DNA from 2 places in the Pseudomonas sp. FG35 genome. Region 2 is predicted to be linked to the other one. Evidence: riboswitches for the same ligand, from Rfam matches in the RefSeq annotation. Region 2 holds a riboswitch; the other holds the start of a gene.
The links. Region 2 has a riboswitch for cobalamin ahead of cobW (cobalamin biosynthesis protein CobW). Riboswitches for the same ligand answer to the same signal wherever they lie in the genome.
Positions count from the first base shown of each region.

Region 1: it holds a riboswitch for cobalamin, as region 2 does, so the genes downstream of both, cobO (cob(I)yrinic acid a,c-diamide adenosyltransferase) here and cobW (cobalamin biosynthesis protein CobW) in region 2, are expected to answer to the same signal.

Region 1 covers NZ_JBMDJR010000022.1:22,324-34,366, reverse strand. The annotation lists gene ACODTD_RS27340 (DUF2066 domain-containing protein) at 1-22, shown strand, start outside; gene ACODTD_RS27335 (AI-2E family transporter) at 58-1,131, shown strand; gene hda (DnaA regulatory inactivator Hda) at 1,342-2,046, shown strand; gene ACODTD_RS27325 (C40 family peptidase) at 2,261-2,881, shown strand; gene ACODTD_RS27320 (C40 family peptidase) at 3,101-3,637, shown strand; gene ACODTD_RS27315 (PQQ-dependent sugar dehydrogenase) at 3,702-5,015, opposite strand; gene ACODTD_RS27310 (hypothetical protein) at 5,081-5,665, opposite strand; cobalamin riboswitch at 5,832-6,057, shown strand; gene cobO (cob(I)yrinic acid a,c-diamide adenosyltransferase) at 6,139-6,750, shown strand; gene ACODTD_RS27300 (cobyrinic acid a,c-diamide synthase CobB) at 6,747-8,042, shown strand; gene bluB (5,6-dimethylbenzimidazole synthase) at 8,039-8,689, shown strand; gene cbiB (adenosylcobinamide-phosphate synthase CbiB) at 8,686-9,594, shown strand; gene cobD (threonine-phosphate decarboxylase CobD) at 9,587-10,594, shown strand; gene ACODTD_RS27280 (cobyric acid synthase) at 10,591-12,043, shown strand, end outside.
Region 2 covers NZ_JBMDJR010000003.1:37,908-49,950, forward strand. The annotation lists gene ACODTD_RS06725 (phospholipase D-like domain-containing protein) at 1-1,413, opposite strand, end outside; gene ACODTD_RS06730 (vWA domain-containing protein) at 1,454-2,116, opposite strand; gene ACODTD_RS06735 (magnesium chelatase ATPase subunit I) at 2,119-3,120, opposite strand; gene cobN (cobaltochelatase subunit CobN) at 3,129-6,902, opposite strand; gene cobW (cobalamin biosynthesis protein CobW) at 6,906-7,979, opposite strand; cobalamin riboswitch at 8,079-8,288, opposite strand; cobalamin riboswitch at 9,187-9,407, shown strand; gene ACODTD_RS06750 (CbtB domain-containing protein) at 9,529-9,726, shown strand; gene ACODTD_RS06755 (CbtA family protein) at 9,738-10,439, shown strand; gene ACODTD_RS06760 (cobalamin biosynthesis protein) at 10,436-10,849, shown strand; gene cobM (precorrin-4 C(11)-methyltransferase) at 10,941-11,687, shown strand; gene nfuA (Fe-S biogenesis protein NfuA) at 11,735-12,043, opposite strand, start outside.

The DNA.
Region 1 (12,043 bases), on a different contig from region 2:
GTCCTTGCGGTTTCGCTGGTAGGTTTTCTTTCTTATATATAAGCAATGGAGTGTTACATGGCCGATACGCGGCGTTGGTTCTGGCTCGGTGGGGTGCTCCTGCTTTGCGCGTTTGTCTGGTTGCTGCATCCGATCCTCACGCCGTTTCTAGTGGCGCTGCTGCTCGCGTATCTGTTCGATCCGCTCGTTGATCGTCTGGAGCGCCTGGGGCTGTCCCGCACCTGGGGTGTGATCACGGTGTTCGCCTTGTTCACCCTGATCGTCACCGCGCTGTTGCTGGTGCTGGTGCCGATGCTCGCCAAGCAATTGCTGCGGCTGTATGAACTGGCGCCGCAAATGCTCGACTGGTTGCAACACACCGCCGTGCCATGGGCGCAATCGAAGCTGGGGCTGTCCGACGGCTTCTGGAAGTTCGACAAGGTCAAAGCCGCGATCAGCGAACACATGGGCCAGACCACTGACATCGTCGGGGTGGTGTTGAGTCAGGCGACGGCCTCAAGCCTGGCGCTGATCGGCTGGTTGGCGAATCTGGTGCTGATCCCTGTGGTGAGCTTTTACCTGCTGCGCGACTGGGACGTGATGATGGCCAAGATCCGCGGCCTGTTGCCCCGTGATCGTGAAGAGCGAGTGGTGGCGCTGGCGGGTGAATGCCATGAAGTGCTGGGCGCGTTCGTGCGCGGGCAATTGCTGGTGATGCTGGCGCTGGGCGTGATCTATGCGGCCGGTCTGATGATTGTCGGCCTGGAGCTGGGCCTGTTGATCGGTCTGATCGCGGGGCTGGCGGCGATTGTGCCGTACATGGGGTTCGTGATCGGCATCGGTGCGGCGTTGATTGCCGGGTTGTTTCAGTTCGGTGGCGATCTGTATCCGATGATCGGAATCGTCGCGGTGTTCATGGTCGGTCAGGCGCTGGAAGGCATGGTGCTGACGCCTTTGCTGGTGGGGGACCGGATCGGTCTGCATCCGGTGGCGGTGATCTTCGCGATTCTGGCCGGTGGCGAGCTGTTCGGCTTCACCGGTGTGCTACTGGCATTGCCGGTGGCGGCGGTGATCATGGTGCTGGTGCGGCATGTCCACGATCTGTACAAGGATTCCGAGATTTATAGCGGGGTGGATGAGCCGGAGTTGTAATCGTGAAGCGCGGGCCGTCCGGTGGATTACCGGGTTGGCCCGTCTCCTGCAGGCCATGGCGCCAAAGAAACTGTCATAAAACCAGCACGTTAACGCAAACCTTTGATTTTGCTTGGGGTCTGTCGCATTGTGCGCTCCGCTTCACGGGTATAAACTTCGCTCACTTTACACAGAGGCCACTAACGGTTCCTTGGGAACTGTTCAGTCAGCATGAAACCGATTCAGCTGCCCCTAGGTGTGCGTCTGCGTGACGACGCCACCTTCATCAACTACTACCCAGGCGCCAATGCCGCTGCACTCGGCTATGTCGAGCGTCTATGCGAAGCCGACGCCGGCTGGACCGAAAGCCTGATCTATCTGTGGGGCAAGCACGGAGTAGGGCGTACGCATCTGTTGCAGGCCGCGTGCCTGCGCTTCGAACAGATGGGTGAACCGGCGGTGTACCTGCCGCTGGCCGAGTTGATGGATCGCGGCATCGAAATTCTCGACAACCTCGAACAGTACGAACTGGTCTGTCTGGACGACTTGCAGGTGATTGCCGGCAAGGCGGACTGGGAAGAGGCAATGTTTCATCTGTTCAACCGTCTGCGTGACAGCGGTCGGCGTCTGCTGATTGCGGCGTCCACTTCACCCCGTGAACTGCCGATCAAACTGGCTGACCTGAAATCACGGCTGACCCTGGCGCTGATCTTCCAGATGCGTCCGCTCTCCGACGAAGACAAATTGCGTGCCCTGCAACTGCGTGCTTCACGTCGCGGTCTGCACCTGACTGACGAGGTTGGGCATTTTATTTTGACTCGCGGTACCCGCAGTATGAGCGCGCTTTTCGATCTGCTGGAGCAGCTCGATCAGGCCTCTTTGCAGGCTCAGCGCAAGCTGACCATTCCCTTCCTGAAAGAAACCCTGGGCTGGTAAAACCGGGGCTTTCAGCCGGTTTTGGCATATTTCAGGCGCCAGAAAACCCGCTTTCCTGTGGGTTGCACAGGCCGCGTCTCCATTCAAATAGGCTTAAGCGCTTAGATGTTACCGAGAAACCGGGAAGTCACAAAAAGATCGATTGAATTTGCAAATGAGGCTGATAGCGGGCATAGTCTCGGCTTCTTTACAACTATCAGCCACGGTCGTGCCCATGCTAAAGCGCTTCGCACCCCTCGTGCCTCTCGCACTCGTCACCCTGTTGTTCGGTTGCGCTGCTCATTCACCTGTTAATCAAGAGCAGCAACAACAGGTTAAAAATTCTGCCACCGCACAGTCTTCCGTTATTTACCAGGAAGAGCTGGACACCGAAAAAGAACTCGCCGACTTCAACGGCAAGAAGCCTTACCAGCTTCCGGTTCTGGCTGACAGCATCCTCGAACGCGGCATGTCCCTGATCGGTACCCGTTACCGTTTCGGCGGTACCTCTGAAGCCGGTTTCGATTGCAGCGGTTTCATCGGCTACCTGTTCCGCGAAGAAGCGGGCATGAACCTGCCGCGCTCCACCCGCGAAATGATCAACGTTGATGCGCCGCTGGTTTCGCGCAGCAACCTCGAGCCGGGCGACCTGCTGTTCTTCGCCACCAATGGTCGTCGCGGTCGTGTCAGCCACGCCGGGATCTACCTGGGCGACAACCAGTTCATCCATTCCAGCTCTCGTCGCAGCGGCGGTGTTCGCATCGACAGCCTGGGCGACAGCTACTGGAGCAAGACCTTCATCGAAGCCAAACGCGCTTTGGCGAACGCTCCGACCGTGGTTACTGCTCGCAAGTAATCACTCGATTGTCGCTACGCTCGTGGCGACAAAGCGGCCCTTCTGACGCAATAGACCTAAACTTTACAAGGTGAAGTTAAAGTCTTACTTGAAGTTTGCCGCGTAGCCGCTAGAATCCTGATCTATATTGATGGCAAACCGCCTGCGTCCCAACGCAGGCGGTTTTGTTTTCTATCGAATCGGCAGTCAAAGCCGCAGCCAGATCAGGATGTTCTGCAAATGACGATGTCGGCCCGCTTTGCCCTGATGTTCTTCGCAGCGCTGCTCAGCGCCTGCGCCAGCCGCACTCCGCCGCCTGCGCCGGTGGTTCGCGCTCCGATCGTGTTCGGATCCTCCCAGGCCTTTTCACCCGCTGCCGAAGACGTGCTGTTTCGCGCGCTCGGGCTGGTGGGTACGCCCTATCGTTGGGGTGGCAATACGCCGGATTCGGGCTTCGATTGCAGTGGCCTGATCGGTTTTGTCTACCGCGATGCCGCCGGCATCAGCCTGCCGCGTTCAACCCGCGAGATGATCGTCATGCAGGCGCCGAATGTCGGCAAGGAAGGGCTGCAGACTGGCGACCTGATCTTCTTCGCCACCAATGGCGGCTCACAGGTCAGTCATGCGGGGATCTATGTCGGGGAAGGGCGCTTCGTTCATGCGCCCGCCACCGGCGGCACGGTGAAGCTGGACAGCCTGTCGAAAGCGTATTGGCAGAAAGCCTATCTGAGCGCCAAGCGCGTTCTGCAGCCAGAGCATCTGGCGCATAACCCGTAGTCCAGATACATAAAAACCCGTGGCAGCTGAATGGCTCCCACGGGTTTTTTATGCCTGCAATAGATTAACGGGTCGCTGAAACCCGCCACACCTTGTTCCCCACATCATCCGCCACCAGCAATCCACCTTGCTGGTCGATCACCACGCCGACCGGGCGGCCCAGCGCGTTCTCGTCCTTGTCGAGGAAACCGGTCAGTACGTCCACTGGCGTTCCGCTCGGCTTGCCGGCGGCAAACGGCACAAAGATCACCTTGTAACCGCTATGCGGTTTGCGGTTCCACGAGCCGTGCTGACCGATGAATGCGCCTTCCTTGAACTGCGCCGGCAGGCGGTTGCCTTCGGCGAAGGTCAGGCCCAGTGATGCGGTGTGCGGGCCGACGGCGTAGTCCGGAGCGATGGCCTTGGCCACCATGTCCGGGCGCTGTGGTTCCACGCGCACATCGATGTGTTGGCCGTAGTAGCTGAACGGCCAGCCATAGAAGGCACCGTCCTTGACCGAAGTGATGTAGTCCGGCACCAGATCGCTGCCTATTTCGTCGCGCTCGTTCACGGCGGTCCACAGTGCGCCGGTTTGCGGCTCCCAGGCCAAGCCATTGGGGTTGCGGATGCCCGAGGCGAAGATCCGGTGATTGCCGGTGGCGCGGTCCACCTCCCAGATCGCCGCGCGGCCTTCTTCCTGATCGAGACCGTTTTCGCCGACGTTACTGTTCGAGCCGACGGTGACGTACAGCTTACTGCCGTCTTTGCTGGCGATGACGTTCTTGGTCCAGTGATGGTTGAGCGTGCCGCCCGGCAAATCCACGACCTTGATCGGCTGGCTCTTGATTTCGGTCGCGCCGGGCTCGTAGTTGAAGCGCAGCAGGCGATCGGTATCGGCCACGTACAGATCGTTGCCGACCAAGGTCATGCCGAATGGCGAGTTGAGGTTCTGCAGGAACACCGTGCGGGTCTCGGCCACGCCATCGTGATCGGCATCGCGTAGCAGGGTGATGCGGTTCGGGCTGGGCACGCCGGCACCCGCGCGGCCCATGACTTTTTTCATCACCCAGCCACGAATGCCCTTGCTGTCGTCCGGTTTTGGCGGGGCGTTGGTTTCTGCCACGAGTACATCGCCGTTCGGCAGTACGTAGAGCCAGCGCGGATGATCGAGATTTTCGGCGAAAGCCGCCACCTGAGTGCCTGCCGCTGCCGTCGGCTTCGCGCCGGCCGGCCAGCCAATGGCCGGGGCGATGTTCACCGTCGGGATCAGGGTCTTGTTCGGTTCGGGCAGTTTCGGTGACGGACCGGTGCCGTCGGAGACTTGCAGGCTGGAGGATTCACCACAGGCGGCGAGCCCTCCGGCGATCATGATGACGAAAACGAACTGGGGCTTGCGCATTGCTGATCTTCCCTATGAATGCATTCCTAAACATAGAGAAGCGCACAAGCCCGATGGTTCAACCCTCAGCCGCGAGCTTCCTTGAACAGCACGGCAACGCCGGGGTGATAGTTGCCGGCTTCGCTGCGCAATTTGCGGTAGGCGTAGGGAAAGTACCAGGCGACGGCGCAGGTGTGTTCCTTTTGCAGGTCGTCGACCATGTCCTGCAACTCTTCCGGGCTGGCGCTGTGCTGGGCTTTTTGCGGGGCGACGAACAGGCAGCCGAGTTTCAGGTCGCTGGCGTAGCTGATGCGCCTGGCGTCGCTGGTGATATCCGCCAGGGCCTGCGTCAGATTCAGGCTGGTGACGCGCGGCCAGCGTTGGGTCGCCTGAATGAAGGCGCGATCCTCGGCGCCAGCAATAAACAAATCGGCGCGGGCGTTGCGCTCGCCTTCTTCATTCTGTTTGCGGGTGGCAGTGTCGCGCAGGGTGACCAGTTCGGCCATCCACGCAGCGGCCGACAGCAGGCCGAGGTTGGCTTTTTCGTCGTGCCAATAAGGTGTGTCATTGTCGCCGCGCACGGCGTTGTAGCGGTCGATACAGTCAAACCAGCGTTCCAGCACCGGGCGCAGGAATTCCAGCCGCGGATTGCTGATGATCATGCCTTGCATGGTGCTCTCCCTTGTTATTGTGATGTGCTCTCTGCAGTCAAAAAGCATGGCTCTTTGATATCACTCATGGCAGTGTGGCACAAGATTGGCGTCAGTTAATTGATCGGCGGCAGTTATTCGCCGCACAAGCCCCTCTTCAATTGACGCTCCACCCCCAACCCTCTAACCTTCGCGGCTTGTTTCAGGTGCTCTGTGGCGCATGTCGACAGAGTGAAACAGGGAAGCCGGTGAGGCGGGTCTTCGAGCGAAGAACCCTCACGATCCCGGCGCTGCCCCCGCAACGGTAAATGAGTAAAAGCTGCGTCTGATGCCACTGCTTAACAGCGGGAAGGCGCGCAGCCAGGCACCAGCCGCTCATGAGCCCGGAGACCGGCCTGATCCATCCAGCGGCATCACGGTGGGCGATGCCAGGCTTGTTGCCGTCTATTCTTGTGCCTGCCCGCCGTTATCCAGCCTCAACGGAGAGCTCCCCCATGACTGATTCCCCCGAACGCGACGAGCGCCACCTGGCGCGCATGCAGCGCAAAAAAGCGGTGATCGACGAACGCATCGCCAATTCGCCAGACGAGTGCGGGCTGGTGCTGGTGCTCACCGGCAATGGCAAAGGCAAGAGCAGTTCGGCATTCGGCATGCTCGCCCGCGCCATGGGCCACGGCATGCAGTGCGGCGTGGTGCAGTTCATCAAGGGGCGCAACAGCACCGGCGAAGAACTGTTCTTCCGCCGCTTCCCCGAGCAAGTACGTTTTCATGTGATGGGTGAGGGCTTCACCTGGGAAACCCAGGACCGCCAGCGCGACATCGCTGCCGCCGAAGCGGCCTGGGCAGTCTCCCGCGAACTGCTGCGTGATCCGTCGATCGGTCTGGTGGTGCTCGATGAACTGAACATCGCCCTCAAGCACGGTTACCTCGATCTGGATCAGGTGCTCAGCGATCTGCAGGCCCGTCCGCCGATGCAGCATGTGATCGTCACCGGTCGCGCTGCCAAGCCGGAAATGATCGAGATGGGCGACACCGTCACCGAAATGGGCATGATCAAGCACGCCTTCCAAGCCGGTATCAAAGCGCAGAAAGGCGTCGAACTTTGAATCAACCACGTCACTGCCCGGCGGTTCTGATCGCCGCGCCGGCTTCCGGTCAGGGCAAGACCACCGTCACCGCCGCGCTGGCCCGTCTGCATCGCAATCAGGGGCGCAAGGTCCGCGTGTTCAAATGCGGCCCGGACTTTCTCGACCCGATGATCCTCGAGCGCGCCAGCGGTGCGCCGGTCTATCAACTGGACATGTGGATGGTCGGCGAGCAGGAAAGTCGTCGCCTGTTGTGGGAAGCCGCCGCCGAAGCCGATCTGATCCTGATCGAAGGCGTGATGGGTTTGTTTGACGGTACGCCGTCGAGCGCCGATCTGGCGCGGCATTTCGGCGTGCCGGTGCTCGGCGTGATCGACGGCACGGCCATGGCGCAGACCTTCGGCGCTTTGGCTCTGGGTTTGGCGCGCTATCAGCCGGACCTGCCGTTCGCCGGCGTGCTGGCCAACCGCGTCGGTACCGTGCGCCATGCGCAGTTGCTGGAAGGCAGCCTCACTGAAGGCCTGCGCTGGTACGGCGCGTTGTCCCGGGAAACCGGGATCGAACTGCCAAGCCGCCATCTCGGCCTGGTGCAGGCCAGCGAACTGAATGACCTCGACGTACGTCTCGACGCCGCCGCCGAAGCACTGGCCGGCACTTGCGAGGTAGCGCTGCCACCGGCCGTGGAATTCGCCGCACCAAAAATCGTTGAGACCGAAAAGCTGCTCGAAGGCGTGCGAATTGCCGTCGCCCGCGACGAAGCCTTTGCCTTCACCTACGGCGCCAGTCTCGATCTGTTGCGAGCGATGGGGGCGGAGCTGAGTTTCTTCTCGCCGATCCGCGATGCGCAATTGCCCGACGCCGACAGCTTGTACCTGCCCGGCGGTTATCCGGAATTGCACCACGTAACCTTGTCGCAGAACGCCGACATGCTCAAAGCGATCCGCGCGCACCACGCGGCCGGCAAACCGTTGCTCGCCGAGTGCGGTGGCATGCTGTACTTGCTCGACTCGCTGACCGATGTCGAAGGCACCCGCGCGGAGCTGGTCGGCCTGTTGAGTGGCGACGCCGTGATGCAAAAGCGCCTCGCCGCGCTGGCGCTGCAAGAGGTCGACCTGCCGGAAGGCCTGTTGCGCGGCCACACCTATCACCATTCCCTGACCACCACCGAACTGACGCCGATTGCCCGTGGCCACAGCCCCAATGGGGGGCGCGGCGCAGAAGCGGTGTACCGGCAAGGGCGGATGACCGCCTCGTACGTACATTTTTACTTCCCGTCGAATCCGTCGGCGATTGCCGCACTGTTGGTGCCATGACCGACAACGCCTTCACTGACGCCGAGCGCGAAGCGGTCTACCGCGCCATCGCCGAACGCCGCGACATGCGCCACTTCAGCGGCGGTACGGTCGAGCCTGACGTGTTGCGACGATTGCTTGAAGCCGCGCATCAGGCGCCGAGCGTCGGCCTGATGCAGCCGTGGCGCTTCATCCGTATCAGCGACCGCGCGCTACGTGGCCAGATCCAGAACCTTGTTGAAGAGGAGCGCGTGCGCACCGCCGAAGCCCTCGGCGAGCGCAGTGACGAATTCATGAAGCTCAAGGTCGAAGGCATCAACGACTGCGCCGAAGTGTTGGTCGCGGCGTTGATGGACGATCGCGAGCGGCATATTTTCGGTCGTCGCACGCTGCCGGAAATGGACATGGCGTCGCTGTCCTGCGCAATCCAGAACCTGTGGCTGGCCGCGCGTGCCGAAGGCCTGGGCATGGGCTGGGTGTCGCTGTTCGAACCGCAGGCGCTGGCCGATCTGCTGAAACTGCCGGACGGGGCCAAGCCGCTGGCGGTGCTTTGTCTGGGGCCGGTCAAGGCATTCTATCCGGCGCCGATGCTGGTACTCGAAGGGTGGGCGCAGGCGCGTCCGCTGAATGAGCTGCTGTACGAAAATTTCTGGGGAGTGAGTCAATGAGTGTGGCGTTGCTGAGTGCCGCCGCGGTTGCGCTGGATGCGCTGCTGGGTGAACCGAAACGCTGGCATCCGCTGGTGGCGTTCGGCAATTTCGCCGGGCGCATCGAGCAACGTTTCAATAGCGCTGGTCGTGGCTGGCGCAGCCATGGCGTCACCGCGTGGGTGATCGCGGTGTTGCCGCTGACCCTGCTGGCCACCGCGTTTTCCTGGGCGCCGTATGTGGGCTGGGTCGTTGAGATTCTTGCGCTGTATTGCGCCCTCGGCATGCGCAGCCTGGGTGAGCACGTCGAGCCGGTGGCCAAGGCCTTGCGCGCCGATGATCTGGAGGAGGCGCGCAAGCGTGTGGGTTATCTGGTCAGCCGTCAGACCGATGAGCTGGACAGCACCGCCGTCGCCCGCGCCGCCACCGAGTCGGTGCTGGAAAACGGCAGCGATGCAGTGTTCGCCGCGCTGTTCTGGTTTGCCGTGGCCGGTGCGCCGGGCGTGGTGCTCTATCGTCTGAGCAATACGCTCGACGCGATGTGGGGCTATCGCAACGAACGCTTCGAGCGTTTCGGCTGGGCAGCGGCAAAAATCGACGACGTCCTCAACTACATTCCTGCACGGCTGGTGGCGTTGACCTACGCCTTGCTCGGCAAAACCCGACTGGCGTTGAAATGCTGGCGCACCCAGGCGCCGAAATGGGACAGCCCGAACGCCGGCCCGGTGATGGCCGCCGGCGCGGGTGCCTTGGGCGTCGAGCTGGGTGGCCCGGCGATTTACCACGGCGAGCTGCACGAGCGTCCGCAACTGGGCGAGGGCGCGCCGGCGGATGCCGATTCCATTGATCGCGGCTGGCAATTGGTCCAGCGCGGGGTATGGTTATGGCTGCTGATTCTCTGCGTGGGGGCTGAATTCTATGCTTGAGCACGGTGGCCGGTTGCGCAGGGCGGCGCTCGAATACGGCATCGCGGAAGAAGACTGGCTCGACCTGTCTACGGGCCTGGCGCCGTGGCCGTTTCCGGTCCCGGAGATTCCGCTGCGGGCGTGGGCGCGTTTGCCGGAAAACGATGACGGCCTGGAGCAGGCCGCCTGCGATTACTACGGTGCCAGCCAGGTGCTGCCGGTGGCCGGTTCGCAGATGGCCATTCAGTTGCTGCCGCGATTGCGCCGCGCCGGTAAGGTCGGTGTGCTGTCGCCGTGTTATGCCGAGCATGCCGAAGCCTGGCGGCGCAGCGGCTATATCGTGCGTGAGGTGCTGGAGCAGGAAGTCGACTTCTTTCTCGACAGCCTCGACGTGCTGGTGGTGGTCAATCCGAACAATCCAACAGGCCTGAACCTGACCCCGGCGCGCCTGCTCGACTGGCACGCACGGCTGGCCCAGCGCGGCGGCTGGCTGGTGGTCGACGAAGCGTTCATGGACAACACGCCGCAGTTGAGCCTTGCCCCGCATGCGCATCAAGTGGGTTTGATCGTACTGCGCTCGTTCGGCAAGTTTTTCGGTCTGGCCGGTGTGCGGCTGGGGTTCGTGCTGGCCGAGCGCAAAGTGCTCCGGTTGCTGGCCGAGCAGGTCGGTCCTTGGGCGGTCAGCGGGCCGACTCGGGTGCTGGGTCAGGCCTGTCTGCGCGACACCGAAGGCCATACCCGTCAGCGCATCCGCAGCGACGAGGCCAGCGAACGATTGGCTGCGCTGCTTGAGCGCCACGGTTTCAAACCGCAGGGCGGTTGCGCGCTGTTTCAGTGGCTGATCACCGAACAGGCCGCCGCGCTGCACGAATTCATGGCCCGCCGTGGCATTCTTCTGCGTCTGTTCGCGCACAACAGCAGCCTGCGATTCGGGCTGCCCGCCGATGCCGCCGACGAGGCGCGCCTTGAGCAAGCCCTGCAAGCATTCGCCAAGCATTGCTCCATGGAAAAACCAGCATGACCACATTAATGGTGCAGGGCACCACTTCCGACGCCGGCAAAAGCACGCTGGTGACGGCGCTCTGCCGTTGGGCCACCCGTCAGGGCGTTGCGGTGGTGCCATTCAAACCGCAGAACATGGCGCTCAACAGCGCGGTGACGGCCGACGGCGGCGAAATCGGCCGCGCGCAAGCGGTGCAGGCGCAGGCGGCGTTTCTGGAACCGCACACTGACATGAACCCAGTGCTGCTCAAGCCCAACAGCGACACTGGCGCCCAGGTGATCATCCACGGTCGTGCGGTCACCAGCATGAACGCCGTCGCCTATCACGACTATAAAGCCATCGCCATGCAGGCGGTTCTCGCTTCCCACGAACGTTTGAGTGCCGCCTATCCGCTGGTGATGGTCGAAGGTGCGGGGTCGCCGGCCGAGATCAATCTGCGCGCCGGTGACATCGCCAACATGGGCTTCGCCGAAGCGGTGGATTGCCCGGTGTTGCTGATCGCCGACATCAATCGTGGCGGCGTGTTTGCCCATCTGGTGGGCACGCTGGAATTGCTGTCGCCGAGCGAACAGGCACGGATCAAAGGTTTCATCATCAACCGTTTTCGCGGCGACATCGCCTTGCTGCAACCGGGCCTCGACTGGCTGGAACAGCGCACCGGCAAACCGGTGGTGGGCGTGCTGCCGTACGTGATGGACCTGCATCTGGAGGCCGAGGACGGCATTGACCAGCGCCAGACCGACAAGGCCGAGCAAGTTTTGAAAGTGGTGGTGCCGGTGCTGCCGCGTATCAGCAACCACACCGATTTCGATCCGTTGCGTCTGCATCCTCAGGTGGATCTGCAATTCATCGGCCCGGGGCAGGCGATTCCTCCGGCCGATCTGATCATTCTTCCGGGCTCGAAAAGCGTGCGCAGTGATTTGGCGTATCTGCGGGCCAATGGCTGGGAATCGGCGATCCGCCGTCACCTGCGTTACGGCGGCAAATTGCTGGGGATCTGCGGCGGCCTGCAAATGCTCGGCGAGCAGGTGCACGATCCGCTGGGCCTGGAAGGCGCGCCGGGTTCCAGCGCCGGTCTGGGTTTGTTGGCGTTTGAAACGCAGCTCGAAGCCGAAAAGCAGTTGCGCAATGTGCGTGGACGTCTGGCGCTGGAAGATGCAGAGGTTAGCGGTTATGAAATTCATGCCGGCGTGACCACGGGAGCTGCGCTGGAAAACGCCGCTGTGCATCTGGACGACGGCCGCTGTGATGGTGCGCAAAGTCTCGATGGACAGATTTTCGGCACCTACCTGCATGGCCTGTTCGAATCGCCGGCGGCCAGTGCGGCGCTGTTGCGCTGGGCCGGTCTGAACGATGTGCAGGGGGTGGATTACCACGGCCTGCGCGAACGCGACATCGAGCGGTTGGCGGATCTGGTGGAGAAGCATCTGGATACCGGGCTGTTACGTGAACTCTGTGGAATGTCCC
Region 2 (12,043 bases):
AGAGGTGCTGAGGTTGTGGCTGCCGCTGATGATCGTCGGGCTTTCGCTGGTGAAGTCGGAGACCACCGCTTTGGTGTGCACCAGCAAGTTGCCCTTCTGGCCTTTCATGTTCTCCCGCAGCCAGCCTTCCAGCCCGGTGTTGAGCAACGCGGTGGCGGCGAATTCGGCGGTTCGGTCGGCGTGAAACCCGGTGATGCGGCTGACGGTGTTTTGCAGGCCGTAACGCAGGATGTCGTCGTGGGGCTGGCCGAGCAACGCGTTGAGAATCGCGTCGGGCAAGGCGAATGCGGTGACGAACAGCAGGTCTTTCTTCGCCCCCTCGATGATCTCGACGAACTCCCGCAAGTCGGCGCCGCCGGTGCGCGGGGAAAATCCGGCGAACAAAGACTGCGCCGGATTCATAGGGTTGTGTTGGCTGATCCAGTCACGGGTGGCGCCAACATCCGCCGGCTCGGCCCAGATCTGCTCGAAGGTTTTCAGGTAACTCGCGCTGACCGGCGAATCGTCCAGCACATGCACCACGTTGGCCTGCCGGTATATGCCGTTGGCGGTGAAGTTGGTACTGCCGCACAGCACCGCTTGCGGCTGACGTTCGCCGCCTGCGTCGAGGCGGCTGAGGACGATGAATTTGTTATGGAAAATATTGTGGGTGACCCGCCCGCGCTTGCTGCTCGCCGGCAGTTTCGCAAGGCTCGCTTCATTGATCGTGGTGTCTTCGTCGTCTGGCCGGGCGTGATACAGCACGCGCACCTGAACACCTCGATCGAACGCTGCGTTCACCGTGTCGATGATGGCTTGCAACTGATATTCGTAGATCGCGATGTCCAGCGCCCACTGGCCGTCCACCGCACGCTCGATAAAACCTTGCAGACGCCCGAGCAGGCCGTTCTCCAGCCATTGCCGTGCAGCGTCGGGCCAGGCTTCGATGGGCATGTTCTTGTTGGCGCTGATCTGTGCGTCGAGATCGGGAAACTTGCGCTGAAACGCCTGACTGGCGGCCACGGCGCGGTTGAAGATCACGCCCTGATTGGCGGGATGACCGTCGTCGGAGCAGATTGTCAGTTCCAGCGCCTCACCGAGTTGCGGCGCATCCGGCGAGCCATACGCCAAGTGCACGCGATAGTGAATCGTCATGCCCGGATTGACCGCGTAATCGGCCCAGCGAAATTTCTGCAACGGCGCCTTGTCGCTCGGCGTGGCGTGGAACTGCGCGAAGGTATGGGCCCTGCCGGGAAAGGTCAGGCTGTTGAACAGGAACAGCCACGGTTTGTCGCCCTGCTGCTTTTCGATGGCAAACCCCAGCAAGCCTTTGCGGCGGGGTTCGGCGAGGTCCATGGCGAGCAGCACGCCGTTGGTGCCGGCGTACGCCTTGACGCGAAAATCGTCCTGCGGATTGGCGACCAGTACGCGCATGATTCACTCCCTGTGATTTGGCCTTACTGCAGCATAGCTCTCAGACCGACAACAACTCGTCGATATGCCGGTAATCGGCGTCCAGTGCTGTCGCCAATTGTTTCGCGCGGCCCAGGCGAATCGGCCCGCGCTCGATATCGATCAGCAGGCTGGGACACGCGAGCGCTGGCAGTTCCGGACAGTTTTTCAAACGGCCATCGGTGATCACCAGCAACCGCTGTTGTTCCGCGGGAAAACGCTTGCGCCGCACCGCCAGCCAATGCCCGGCCTCCGTCAGCGCTGCCAACAGAGGCGTGCCGCCTCCCGCGCCCAATCCATCGAGCCACGCGCGCAACCCGTTGGAGGCCTTCAGCCCTTGCACCTGCCATTTCGGCGCCGCGCCGCTCGCGGTCAACAACGCCAGGCGCGCGCGCTGCCGGTAAGCGTCGTCGAACAGTTGCGCGAGTACGCCCTTGGCATCGCTCAGTGCCTGATGGCGACGGGTCGAGGCCGAGGCGTCGACGATCACCAGCCACAGTTCATGGGGCGTGCGGGTGCGCAGTTGAAACAGCAGATCCGCCCGGGTTTTCGGACGGCCATTGAGCAAGGTTCCGGGCCAGTTCACCGAGCCACTGCAAGCCTCGTGACGCTTGCCCTGGCGACCGTTATCGAGGCGTCCGGCGCGGGGTCTGGCATTCGCCCCCGCGTCGGACCGGGGGCGAATGCCTAAAGCTTTTTTGGCCAGGTCGGAACTTCACGGCGTGCGCCGGTAACCAATGCCGGTGCCGGCATTTCACCCCATTGCCCCTGCCCTTCGCTCGGTTCGGCGTGAGTACCGGACGGCGATTGCGCCGGTGGCTGTGCAGGGGATGAAGACTGTTCGCGGCGACGATGGCGCAATGCAAACTCAGCCACGGCATCAATGTCTTGCTCGGCGATGGTTTCAGCCCCGCGCCACGCCGCATGAGCCCGCGCCGCACGCAGCCAGACCAGATCGGCGCGCAAACCGTCGACGCCTGCCGCAAAGCAGCGCTCGGTGATCTGTGCCAGCGCTTCATCGTCGAGGGGAATATTCGCCAAGGCATGGCGGGCGCTTTCACAACGCTCACGCAGAGCTTGCTGATCAGCCTCCCACTGCGCACAAAACACCTGCGGGTCGCTGTCGAAATCCAGCCGACGACGAATGATCTGCCCCCGCTCGGCCGGCGCCGTATGACCGCTCAGCGCGACGTTAAGGCCGAAACGATCAAGCAATTGCGGACGCAATTCACCCTCTTCCGGGTTCATCGTCCCGATCAACACAAACTTCGCCGAATGCCGATGGGAAATGCCGTCGCGCTCGATCAGGTTGGTGCCGCTGGCAGCCACATCAAGCAGCAGATCCACCAGATGATCCGGCAACAGATTCACCTCATCGACGTACAACACGCCGCCGTCCGCCTTCGCCAGCACACCCGGAGAAAACTGCGCACGACCGTCGCTCAACGCCGCGTCCAGATCCAGCGTGCCGACCAATCGCTCCTCAGTAGCGCCCAACGGCAATGTGACGAACTGACCACTGGCCAGCAGATCCGCCAGACCCCGGGCCAGCGTCGACTTGGCCATGCCGCGCGGGCCTTCGATCAGCACGCCGCCAATCTTCGGATCGATGGCCGTCAGGTACAGCGCCAGTTTCAGATCATCGGCGCCGACCACGGCGGAGAGCGGGAAATGCGGGGTGTCGGTCATGTTCAGTCTCAGCTCTCTTCTTCTATGTCCAGCAGCAGGTTTTCCAGGGCTTCTTTGTAGGCGCCCGGCTCCTGCCACATCCCGCGCTGCTGCGCTTCGAGCATGCGTTCGGTCATGTCGCGCAGTGCGTGGGGATTATGCTCGCGCACGAACTCGCGGGTCGCCGGGTCCAGCAGATAGGCATCCGCCAGCAATGCGTATTGGTGATCGTCGATCAGTTGCGTGGTGGCATCGAAGGCAAACAGGTTGTCGACCGTCGCCGCCAGTTCGAACGCGCCTTTATAGCCGTGGCGCTTGACCCCGTCGATCCATTTCGGATTCGCCGCCCTTGAGCGGATAACCCGGTTCAGTTCTTCCTTCAAGGTGCGGATTTTCGGCAGGTCCGGCTGACTGTGATCGCCGTGATAACTGGCCGCCGCCTCGCCACGCAGGCTTTCCACGGCAGCAAGCATGCCGCCCTGGAACTGGTAATAGTCGTTGGAATCGAGCAGGTCATGCTCGCGGTTGTCCTGGTTTTGCAGCACCGCCTGCACCTGGCTCAGGCGCTGGACGAATTGCTCGCGGGCGGCGGTGCCCTCGTCGGAACCGCCGTAAGCGTAGGCGCCCCAGTTCAAGTAGACCTCGGCCAGATCCTCGCGGGTTTGCCAGAGGCGTCCGTCGATGGCGCCCTGCACGCCCGCGCCGTATGCGCCGGGTTTGGCACCAAAGATTCGCCAGCCGGCCTGACGCCGGGCAGCCTCGTCATCCAGCCCCGACTGACGTAACGCCTCACGTTCGGCACGCACCTTGGCGGCCAGCGGGTTGAGGTCGTCCGGCTCGTCCAGTTCGGCCACGGCTTGCACGGCAGCGTCGAACAGGCGGATCAGGTTGGCGAACGCATCGCGGAAAAATCCGGAGACCCGCAGCGTTACATCGACCCGAGGCCGGTCGAGCAGGCTCAGCGGCAGAATCTCGAAATCATCGACCCGCTGACTGCCGGTGGCCCACACCGGACGCACGCCCATCAGCGCCATGGCCTGGGCAATGTCGTCACCGCCGGTGCGCATGGTCGCGGTGCCCCAGACCGACAGGCCGAGTTGGCGCAGGTGATCGCCGTGGTCCTGCAAGTGTCGTTCGAGAATCAGGGTCGCGGACTGGAAACCGATCCGCCACGCCGTGGTGGTCGGCAGATTGCGCACGTCCACCGAATAGAAATTGCGCCCGGTGGGTAGCACGTCGAGGCGACCTCGACTTGGCGCACCACTTGGGCCAGCGGGGACGAATCGGCCGCTCAACGCGTCGAGCAAGCCGCGCATTTCGGCCGGGCCGCAGGCGTCGAGGCGTGGGGCGATCACTTCGCGCAGGGCGTGGATGATCGCCTGCACATCTGACCAGCCTGAAGCATCCAGTTGCGCCACATCACCCACCAGCGACTGCTCGATCAAATGCGCCGCGAACAGCTCAAGGCGTTCACGGGTATCCCCCGCCGTACGCCAGACTTCATCGCTCAACGATTGCAGTTCCATTGGGCGCAGGCCAGTCCAGGGTTCGGCAAGTGCACAATCCAGCGGATCGAACCCCAACTGAAACGCCTTGGCCAGCGCCCGCAACAGACTCGACTGAGCCCCTTTGCCATCGCCGCGCGGAATCCGCAGCAACGCCAGCAAGGTGTCGATGCGCAAACGCCCGGTCGGCGACTCACCGAAAATATGCAGGCCATCGCGGATCTGCGATTCCTTCAAGTCACACAAATAAGTGTCCAGACGCGGCAGCCAGATCGCCGCATCGGCGTCGCTGTCGAGGGCGGCATCCAGCTGCAATTCGCGATCAATCTGCGTGTCACGCACTAACTGGAGGATGTCGCGCTGCAACTCGCGGGCGCGGCGCGGATCGAGCAACTGAGCTTCGTAATACTCGTCCGCCAACAATTCCAGATTGCGCAGCGGACCGTAGGTCTCGGCGCGGGTCAGCGGCGGCATCAAGTGGTCGATGATCACTGCCTGAGTGCGACGTTTGGCCTGAGCACCCTCGCCCGGATCGTTGACGATAAACGGGTAGATATTCGGCAGCGGCCCGAGCAATGCGTCCGGCCAGCAGTTTTCCGACAGGCCCACGCCTTTGCCGGGCAACCATTCAAGGTTGCCGTGCTTGCCGACGTGAATCACGCCATGAGCGCCGTAGGTCTGGCGCAGCCAGAAATAGAACGCGAGGTACGCGTGCGGCGGCACCAGATCGGGATCGTGATACACCGCGCTCGGATCAACCTGATAACCCCGCGCCGGTTGAATGCCGACGAAAGTCAGGCCAAAGCGCAGGCCGGCGATCATCATGCGCCCGTCCCGGCACATCGGATCGTTTTGCGGCAAGCCCCAGCGCTCCAGCACCGCCGCGCGATTGGCTTCTGGCAGCGCATTGAACATCTTCAGGTAATCGTCCATCGCCAGGCTTTGCTGGCACGGGCGCTGATCGAGCGTATCGAGATCGTTGCTGACACCGCCGAGCAATTGTCGGATCAGTTCGGTGCCGCTGTCCGGCAGTTCGGCCGGCAGCGGATAACCTTCGGCCTGCAACGCCCGCAGGATATTCAACCCGGCGGCGGGCGTGTCGAGGCCGACGCCATTGCCGATGCGTCCGTCTCGGGTCGGGTAATTGGCGAGGATCAGCGCGATGCGCTTTTCAGCGTTCGTCACCCGCGCCAGATCGACCCAGCGGCGCGCCAGTTCGGCGACGAAATCCATGCGCTCGGGTTGGGCCCGATAACACACCACGTCGGACTGACTGCGCTCGCTGCGCCAGGCCAGATCCTTGAAGCTGATCGGTCGGCTGATGATCCTCCCGTCCAGCTCCGGCAACGCGATGTGCATCGCCAGATCCCGCGGGCCGAGGCCCTGCTCGCTCTCGCGCCAGCCGGGCTCGTTGTCCTGGGCGCAGATCGCCTGAATCACCGGAATGTTGCGACGGAATGGCCGCAGATGCGGCGCTTCCGGGCTGGACTGAGCGAAACCGGTGGTGTTCAGAATCACCGAGGCTCCGGCCTCATCAAGCCAGTCCTCGACCACCGACAGGCAGCCGGGCTCTTTCAAACTGGCCACGGCGATCGGCAGCGGATTGAGTCCGGCAACCTGCAGCCGTTGGCAGAACACGTCGATAAACGCCGTGTTCGCCGCTTGCAAATGCGAGCGATAAAACAACACCGCCGCGACCGGTTGACCGGGCCGCCAATCGGCTTGCCAGTCACTCAGTGCGGCGGTGTTTTTATTCGGGTGATAAATCGCCGTGCGCGGCAGCGCTTGCGGCTCGCCCCACACGTAATCCCGCGCCAGCCAGCGATTGGCCAGGCAGTGGAAAAAGTCCAGCGCATTGCCAAGGCCACCCTGGCGCAGGAACTGCCAGAGACGGTCGCGATCCTCGGCGCCCACGGTGCTCAGGTCGCTGAGTTCCGGGTCGGGACGGTCATCGCCCGGCACCAGAATCACCTGCACGCCACGCTCGGACAATTCGACCAGCCGCTCGACGCCATAACGCCAATAAGCGATGCCGCCGTGCAGCGAAATCAGAATCACCTTGGCGTGGCGCAGCACTTCATCGACGTACAGGTCGACCGACGCATGGTTCTGCACCTGCATGGGGTTGGCCAGCCGCACGCTCGGGTAATCCTCGGGCAGTTGCTGCGCCGCTTCGGCGAGCAGCGCGAGGCTGGAATCGCCGCTGCACAGGATCACCAGCTCGGCGGGGGTTTGTCCAAGGTCGGCAATGTTGTCGTCCGACACGAATCCGCCGGGCTGGGTCCTGAGCAGGTGCATGGCTTAAACGCTGAGCGCGGCGCGCAGTTGCGCTTCGAGCTGGGCAGCGTCCAGTGCCTGACCGATCAACACCAGACGCGTCACGCGTACCTCGTCGGCGCCCCACTGACGATCGAAGTGCTTGTCGAAACGCGTGCCCACGCCCTGGATCAGCAGGCGCATCGGCTTATTCGGGATCGCCGCGAAGCCTTTGACCCGCAGGATGCCGTGCTGAACCACCAGTTGCGTCAGCGCGTCGAGCAGCAGGCTTTCGTCAGCTTGCGGCAGTTCGATGGAGATCGAATCGAAGGCGTCGTGATCGTGGTCGTCGTGATCGTCATCGCCTTCACCGTGGTGGTGATCGTGATGGCTGTGGCGGCCGTCGATGTGTTCTTCGGAACCGGCACCGAGGCCGATCAGCACGTCCAGCGGCAGGCGACCGTTGCTTGCTTCGATGATTTTCACGGCTGGCGGCAGCTCTTCGGCGACTTCCAGGCGGACACGCGCGAGGTCTTCAGGGCTGGTCTGGTCGGCCTTGTTGAGGATCACCAGATCGGCGCTGGCCAGTTGGTCAGCGAACAGTTCGTGCAGCGGAGATTCGTGATCCAGGTTCGGATCGAGCTTGCGCTGGGCATCGACCTGATCCGGGAACGCGGCGAAGGTGCCGGCGGCCACGGCCGGGCTGTCGACCACAGTGATCACCGCGTCGACGGTGCAGGCACTGCGGATTTCCGGCCACTGGAAGGCTTGCACCAGCGGCTTTGGCAGGGCCAGGCCCGAGGTTTCGATCAGGATGTGGTCGAGGTCGCCGCGACGGGCCACCAGCTCGCGCATCACCGGGAAGAACTCTTCCTGAACCGTGCAGCACAGGCAGCCGTTGGCCAGCTCGTAGACGCGGCCGGTGGCTTCTTCTTCGGTGCAGCCGATGGTGCACTGCTTGAGGATTTCACCGTCGATGCCCAACTCGCCAAACTCGTTGACGATCACCGCGATACGGCGGCCCTGGGCATTGTCGAGCATGTGCCGCAGCAAGGTGGTTTTGCCCGAGCCGAGGAAGCCGGTGACGATGGTGACGGGGAGTTTGGCCAGTGTTTTCATCGGATGCCCTTTGGCAAGGTGGCGGGCATACGGGACGAGACCGGCAACGCGGGTGCGTGCCTGGAGAGTTCGCCACCGGATCACCCCGCCCGGTTGAAAGTGAGAATCTGTGACGAGGCAGGTCTCCTGGCTGACGGTGTTCGGGCCTTGGCCCGGTATTCGCTGCGCCTTCCCGCTGGCTCTGGATTGAGTTGGCAGTGGCGTGGCAGCGAACAGCACCGTTCACAGTTGCGGGGGCAGCCGCGGCTTGGACCGCGTTCCCTTCTTAGCTTCGGCGTGGGCCGAAGAACCTCGAAAGCGCAAGGCTACGCAGGGTGTGGGGATGGGTCAATGGTTGGTGGATTTTGGGATTTGGGGCATATCCGTTGCTTCGGGTGCTGCCGCTGGCGGTTTCGCTCTTACAGCGAGTCCCTTTTTCAAACGCCAAAAAGGAACCAAAAGGCTTTTGCCCCGGCGTACGGCACTTCGCTTAGGCGCAGTGTTCCCTCGCTACGGTGTCCATCAGGGGGCATCGCCTACGGTTTGCTTCGCTGCACCTCCTCTCGATGTATGCGGCTGCGCCGCACGGCGCTGCGCGCCTACCCCCTGATGGACACCTCCGCTCGGCCTGCCGAAGGGGCTAAAGATCAAAAGCAGATCAAGAGCCCCTCACCCTAGCCCTCCCGAAACGTCGGACCGCCCGTAGGGAGAGGGAACCGACCGAGTTGATTGGGAGAGTTGCGCCGACATGAAATACCGAGTCGAACTCAGACTTTGAAAAGCCCACAAATCGGCTCCCTCTCCTCGGGGAGAGGGGTAAACCCACCAAAAAACCAAAGCCGAACACCCGCCCCTCACCACTCAACACGATGAGCGTTAGCTCGAGTACCGCTTTTGATCGCAGGGCCCGTCGGCAGGCTGAGTGGAGGGATTGATCCGGGGGTGGGAGCGCAGCGACCGTGCGGCGCAGCCGCATGCATCGAGAGGAGGTGCAGCGAAGCAAACCGTAGGCGATGCCCCCGGATCAATCCCGGAGCGAAGGAACCCCGAGCCTCAGCGAGGGGCCGTACGTCAGGGTGCAGCCTTTTTGGTTACTTTTTCGGCGTTTGGAAAAAGTGACCCGCCGTAAGGGCGGAACCCTAAGCAGCCATAACCGCAGCAACGGATCTGCCCCCAATCCCAATCCCAATCCCAATCCCAATTGACTCAAATCCCCCGCCCATGGTCTCCTACACAACTTGTTACGGGTGCCCCTCACAGGGTGAAACGGGAAACCGGTGAATCATGTGCTTTACTCTAAAGCCATGTCAGTCCGGTGCTGCCCCCGCAACGGTAAGCGAGCGAAGCGTCAGATCCACTGTGCCCACGGGCATGGGAAGGTGACGCTTGCAGGTCGGCAGACAGCCACCCCTCGTGAGCCCGGAGACCGGCCCGCAACACACAGTGCGCATCTTGCGTTACTGAACATAACAAACCCGCGGTGGGCGGGCGCTGTTCGAACCTCTGCGCGCCCGGCCGCAGGGGTTTTCATGCGCTCTATTCACCCGCTGACACTTCAGAGGGAAGCGCCATGTCGATCATCAGCAGCACCGGCAGCAATTCGGACAAGATCTCCAGCACCACCACCCTGAGCCAACGCCTGACCGCCGCCGTCTGCGCGTCGATCCTCGGTGCGTGCCTGGTGTACTTCGCCGGTTTCTCGCACATCGAAGCGGTGCACAACGCCGCGCACGATACCCGCCACAGCGCCGCGTTCCCGTGCCACTGAGACCTGCCGACATGATCAAGCGTATTGCGCAGACCGCAAGTTTCACCGGCCTTCTGGCCGCCCTGCTCCTGACGTTGCTGCAAAGCTTCTGGGTTTCGCCGCTGATTTTGCAGGCCGAGACCTTCGAGAAAGCCGAACCGGTGGCCGAAGTTCACGAACACGCCGCCGGCACCGCCGCCCACACCCACGATGCCGAAGCCTGGGAGCCGGAAGACGGCTGGCAGCGCGTGGTGTCCACCACCGGCGGCAATCTGGTGGTAGCCGTGGGTTTCGCCCTGATGCTGGCGGGCCTGTACACCCTGCGTGCGCCGACCAAAACTTCGCAAGGCCTGCTCTGGGGTCTGGCCGGTTATGCGACCTTCGTACTCGCGCCGACCATGGGCCTGCCACCTGAGCTGCCGGGCACCGCCGCCGCGGATCTGGCCTCGCGGCAGATGTGGTGGATCGGCACTGCGGCCTCCACCGCTGTCGGCCTGGCCTTGATAGCGTTCAGCCGCCACTGGCTGATGAAGACCCTCGGCGTGGCGATCCTTGCCGTGCCGCACGTGATCGGCGCGCCGCAACCGGAAGTGCATTCGATGCTCGCCCCGGAAGCCCTCGAAGCCCAGTTCAAAATCGCTTCGCAGCTGACCAACGTCGCGTTCTGGCTAGCCCTGGGCCTGATCAGCGCCTGGTTGTTCCGCCGCAAAAGCGAAGGTCAGTACCACGCATGACCGATGACAGCGCAGCGCCGACCTTCGTGGTCGGCCTGGGCTGCCAGCGCGGCTGCCCGGCCAGTACGCTGCGTGCATTACTTGATCAGGCATTGCAGGCTCATCGGATTGATCTTGAGAAGGTCAAGGCACTGGCCAGCATCGACCTGAAACGCGACGAACCCGGTTTGCAGGAACTCGCCGCCCAACTGGCGCTGCCGTTGCTGTATTTCAGCAGCGAGGAACTGGCCAGTTATCAGCAACGCTTGAGTCACCATTCCCAAATCGCCTTCGAACGCACCGGCTGTTATGGCGTAGCGGAAAGTGCCGCGCTGGCGCTCGCCGAACAATTGATCAGCGGCCCGGCAAAACTGCTGATTTCCCGGCAAAAGTACGCCCAGGCAACTCTGGCATTGGCCGGCGCGGCGTAAATTCCCGATAATCCCCGCTTTCGATCATGAGCATTCTTCATCTGAAGGGCTGGTGAAGCACCGCCCTGCCCCTTTTCTACAGGATCCAACGATGACCGTTTACTTCATCGGCGCCGGCCCCGGCGACCCGGAATTGATCACTGTCAAAGGCCAGCGGCTGATCCGCCGTTGTCCGGTGATCATCTACGCAGGTTCGCTGGTGCCGACGGCAGTGCTGGAAGGTCATTGCGCTGAAACCGTGGTCAACAGCGCCGAACTGCACCTGGAACAGATCATCGACCTGATCAAGACCGCCCACGCCAAGGGCCAGGATGTGGCGCGGGTACATTCCGGGGATCCGAGTCTGTATGGCGCCATTGGTGAGCAGATTCGTTATCTGCGTGAGCTGGATATTCCGTTCGAGATCATTCCCGGTGTGACCGCCACCGCCGCGTGCGCCGCGCTGCTGGGCGCCGAACTGACCCTGCCGGACATCTCGCAAAGCGTGATCCTGACCCGTTATGCGGACAAGACCGCGATGCCTGCCGGCGAAGAGCTCGGCAACCTGGCGCAGCACGGGGCGACCATGGCGATTCATCTGGGGGTCAATCATCTGGAGAAGATCATTGCCGAACTGCTGCCGCATTACGGCGCGGATTGCCCGATCGCGGTGATTCACCGGGCGACGTGGCCGGATCAGGACTGGGTGACGGGGACGCTGGAAGATATTGCCGAGAAGGTGGCGGCGAAGGGCTTTCGGCGTACGGCGTTGATTCTGGTCGGGCGGGTGTTGGGCAGCGATCATTTCAGCGAGTCTTCGCTGTATCGCGCCGGGCATGCGCATTTGTACCGGCCATAAAAAAACGGCGCTCACGGGGCGCCGTTTTTCATGCCGCAGCGAACACCTTAGTAGTAGGCGTTTTCTTTCTGCGTGTGGTCGGTCACGTCGCGCACGCCCTTGAGCTCCGGAATGCGCTCAAGCAGGGTGCGCTCGATGCCTTCCTTCAGGGTCACGTCCGCCTGGCCGCAGCCCTGGCAACCGCCGCCGAACTGCAATACGGCAATGCCGTCTTCAACCACATCGATCAGGCTGACCTGACCGCCGTGGCTGGCAAGTCCCGGGTTGATTTCGGTTTGCAGGTAGTAGTTGATGCGCTCGTTGATCGGGCTGTCGGCGTTGACCATCGGGACTTTGGCGTTTGGCGCCTTGATGGT